2 regions of the Tardiphaga alba genome follow, and region 1 is predicted to be linked to the other one. Evidence: riboswitches for the same ligand, from Rfam matches in the RefSeq annotation. Region 1 holds a riboswitch; the other holds the start of a gene.
The links. A riboswitch is a leader RNA that binds a small molecule or an ion and turns the genes downstream of it on or off. The one in region 1 is predicted to bind S-adenosylmethionine.
Positions count from the first base shown of each region.

Region 1 (2,200 bases):
CCGTCTGCGGGCACCGTATAGCGGGTTGCGTGGCTGCCGACGAGGGCGGAGGACCGCACCGAGGCCCCCGCTGCGATCAGGGCAGCCTTGATGCCGTCGAAGGTCTGCGGCGCCGAGATGGAGACCAGCAGCGAGGCGCCGTCGAAGGCGGTGTCCGGCACCACGACCACATCGGCCAATGGCGCCAGCGCGCGGGCGATCTCGGCGTTCCAGCCGGAGACACGGACGCTCCAGCACTCTACCTCGGTGACCATGGCGCTGTCGGCCACGCGCGAGACCACGAAGACCGGCAGCGCGGCCGGATGGTCGGCGCGCTCGATGAAGGGCAGGCGGGCGATGATTTTTGGCACGCCCTCAGCTTCCAGCTCATGCCACCACGGCGTCTGGCCGGAGGTGGCCGAAACCAGAGCAAGGTCGCCCTTGGATTTGGCCACGGCTTCGACGGCTGCCTGGGCGCTGAAATGCGAGATGTAGGGCACCGTAAAACCGAAATGGAAACGGGCGGAATCGCGCATGGCGCTTTCGCCGAGCGACAGGTCCGCATGCAGCGAGAATGGCGCCTGGACATAGGTGAAGGTCGAGATGATGACGCGCCAGATGCCCTCGACGGTGTCGATGGGCAGGATGCCGCGATGGCGCTGTACCAGGCGGCGCATCATGTCGGCCTCGCGGGCCGGGCGGAACGCGGAGCCGACCTCCTGGGTCTGCTTCACCGAGATCAGCCGGTCGATGATGTCGCCGCGCGACATCAGGAGCTGATGCACCTGCGCGTCGATACTGTCGATCTCCTGGCGCAGTTCGTTCAGCGACGGCGGGGCGGGGGGCAGTTTCGACATGAAAACGGACCTTGGCTGACTGGCCCCGGCACGCAGGCGGTGTCCGGGCACGGCCCCTGATTAGGTAAGACAGGGGCCGAAAGCAAAGAAAACATGACAGCTATTCTAAGCGCTGGCGCTTGGGCAAAGCGTCCATGCTGACCCTATATTGACGGTTGGCCGAGGTGGGACTACGATCCCTACCTACTCCGTGGTCATTTGAGCCGGCCGGCTTGCAGCCACGTTAAATAACTCGCTAAACAGGCCGGGGACGTTTGCTCCCGGCCGAACCGTATGTTCAGGCCGGGTTTTTTGTGCCCGGTCTCGATGTGGAGGACTCCCCAAGCGGGAGCCGGGTATCGAGATGGTCAATGTTCTGCCCCTGAAGGGCGTTTCGGTGGATGGCGAGGATCGCCTTCACGAAGCCAATCATCCGAGTTCGCTGGTCGCCAAATTCGGCGCAGACCAGCCGCTGCGGCTCGATTGCGGCGTCGATCTCGCGCCGTTCCAGATCGCCTACCAGACCTACGGTACGCTGAATGCCGACAAGACCAATGGCATCCTGATCTGTCATGCCCTGACCGGTGACCAGCACGTCTTCAACAAGAACCCCGTTACCGGAAAACCGGGCTGGTGGGGCACCATGGTGGGGCCGGGCAAGGCGCTCGATACCGACCGCTATTTCATCATCTGCTCGAACGTGCTCGGTGGCTGCATGGGCTCGACTGGCCCGGCTTCGATCAATCCGGCCACGGGCAAAGTCTGGGGCCTCGATTTCCCGGTCATCACCATCCCCGACATGGTGCGCGCGCAGACCATGCTGATCGACCGCCTCGGCATCACCCAGCTGTTCTCGGTGGTTGGCGGCTCGATGGGCGGCATGCAGACGCTGCAATGGACCGCGGCCTATCCCGAGCGCGTGTTCTCCGCGCTGGCGGTGGCTTGCGCGACAAAACATTCCGCACAGAACATCGCGTTCCATGAGCTTGGCCGTCAGGCCGTCATGGCTGATCCCGATTGGCGCGGCGGGCGCTACTTCGAGGAAGGCACGCATCCACATCGCGGTCTCGGTGTCGCGCGGATGGCCGCGCATATCACGTATCTGTCGGACGCCGCGCTGCATCGCAAATTCGGCCGCCGCATGCAGGATCGCGAGCTGCCGACATTCTCGTTCGACGCCGATTTCCAGGTGGAGAGCTATCTGCGCTACCAGGGCTCGTCCTTCGTCGAGCGTTTCGATGCGAACTCCTATCTCTATCTCACCCGCGCGATGGATTATTTCGACATCGCGGCAGATCATGACGGCAGGCTGGCGGAAGCGTTTCGCGACACCAAGACACGTTTCTGCCTCATGTCTTTCACCTCCGACTGGCTGTTCCCGACGG
Region 1 covers NZ_CP036498.1:857,761-859,960, forward strand. The annotation lists gene RPMA_RS04075 (chorismate mutase) at 1-836, opposite strand, end outside; SAM riboswitch at 1,017-1,096, shown strand; gene metX (homoserine O-acetyltransferase MetX) at 1,180-2,200, shown strand, end outside.

Region 2 (2,200 bases), 250 kb from region 1:
GGTGCTCGCGCGATAGCGCGAGCCTCGAAGGATGCGGCGACGAGCTCGCGGCCCATCCTTCGAGGCGTGCGCTAGCGCGCACGCACCTCAGGATGACGGTGTAGCTTATTGCCGGTCCGCTTTAAGCCTTCGCCAGCGCCGCTTCGAGATCCTCGATCAGGTCGTCGCGATGCTCCAGGCCCGCCGAGAAGCGGATGAAGCCCTCCGTGATGCCGAGCTCGAGGCGTGCTTCCAGCGGCAGACGCTGATGCGTCGTCGTCGCTGGATGCGTGACGAGGCTCTTCGCGTCGCCAAGATTGTTCGAGATGCGCGCGACCTTGAGTTCGTTGAGCACGCGGAAGGCTGCTTCCTTGCCGCCCTTGACCTCAAAGCCGATCAGCGTCGAACCCGCACGCATCTGCTTCTTCACCGTCGCCGCTTGCGGATGATCTTCGCGGCCGGGATAGATCAGCCGCGACACCTTGGGATGCTGTGCCAGCACATCGGCGATGGCCGCTGCGCTCTGCGTCTGCCGCTCGACGCGCACCGCCAGCGTTTCCAGTCCTTTCACCAGCGTCCACGCATTGAACGGCGAGATAGAAGGCCCGGTCTGGCGCAGATAGTTGTGAATGTGCTCGTCGATGAAGTCCTTCGACGACAGAATGATGCCGCCAAGACAGCGACCCTGGCCGTCGATATGCTTGGTGGCGGAATAGACGACGACGTCGGCACCGAGCGCCAGCGGGCTCTGCCAGATCGGTGTCGCGAACACATTGTCGACGATCAGCCGCGCGCCGCCGGCATGGGCGATCTCCGCGATCGCGCCGATGTCGAGCACGTCGAGCGTCGGATTGGTCGGGCTTTCCAGGAATAGCGACTTGGTGTTCGGCTTCATCGCCTTCTGCCACTGGTCGAGATCGAGGCCATCGACCAGCGTGAATTCGATGCCATAGCGCGGCAGCAGTTCTTCGATGACGTAACGGCAGGAGCCGAACAGCGCCTTTGCGGCGACGACATGGTCGCCCTGACGCAGCGGCGCGAGAATGGCGGTGGTGACGGCGGCCATGCCGGTGGCGGTGGAGCGTGCAGCTTCGGCGCCTTCGAGGTCGATCATGCGGTTCTCGAACATCGACGTGTTCGGGTTCGAGAAGCGGGAATAGATGAAGCCGGGATCTTCGCCCTTGAACCGCGCCTCGCAGGCTTCGGCAGTCTCATAGATGAAGCCCTGGGTCAGGAAGAGGGCTTCGGACGTCTCGTTGAATTGCGAGCGCAGCGCGCTGGAATGAACGAGGCGGGTTTCGGGACGGTAAGACTTGGCAGACATGTGACCTCCAACGTGACCGCTCAAAACGGGCACAAAAAACCGGCCTGGACGGACGTCCTCAGGCCGGGATCGCATGCTGGAAGGACATGTGTCCCCGGCCTGTTTAGCGACTTATTTTACGTGGCTGCAAGCCGGCCGGCTCAAATCACCACGGGATAGGACTTTTCCTATTCCCGCTTGCGCTTGCCGTCAAGGCGCGCTTGAGATAGCCGGTAAAGTTACGGTTTTTCAGGGCATTGCCCCTGGATGACGATTGAAGGACCAGACCAGTGACGTTCACCCTCGCCCCCGATGCCGATGGAATTCTGCCCGACAGCATGATCGAGGCGATGGCCGAGGCCGGCCTGATCCTGCCCGAATATGATTTCGTCGAAAGCCAGATCCAGCCGGCCAGCCTCGACCTGCGCCTCGGCCCCATCGCCTATCGCGTCCGCGCCAGCTTCCTGCCCGGCCCGAATGTCACCGTCGCCGAGCGCATCGACGAATTGAAGCTGCACGAGATCGATCTCTCCGAAGGCGCGGTGCTGGAGACCAACTGCGTCTACATTGTGCCGCTGCTGGAAAGCCTCGCGCTGCCGCCGAACATCTTCGCCGCCGCGAATCCGAAGAGCTCCACCGGACGTCTCGACGTCTTCACCCGCGTGATCGCCGACGGCACCCGTCGGTTCGATGTGATCGGCGCGGGCTATCATGGCCCGCTCTATGCCGAGATCAGCCCGAAGACATTCCCGGTGCTGCTGCGCGAAGGCTCGCGCCTGTCGCAGGTCCGCTTTCGCGTCGGCGATGCCGTGCTCGACACCGAGGCGCTGGAGGACCTGCATGCGCAGGATCCGCTGGTCGATATCGACGATGCCGACCTGACCAACGGGCTTGCTGTCTCGGTCGATCTGTCCGGCG
Region 2 covers NZ_CP036498.1:612,109-614,308, forward strand. The annotation lists gene RPMA_RS02900 (O-succinylhomoserine sulfhydrylase) at 122-1,303, opposite strand; SAM riboswitch at 1,386-1,465, opposite strand; gene RPMA_RS02905 (2'-deoxycytidine 5'-triphosphate deaminase) at 1,573-2,200, shown strand, end outside.
Region 2: it holds a riboswitch for S-adenosylmethionine, as region 1 does, so the genes downstream of both, RPMA_RS02900 (O-succinylhomoserine sulfhydrylase) here and metX (homoserine O-acetyltransferase MetX) in region 1, are expected to answer to the same signal.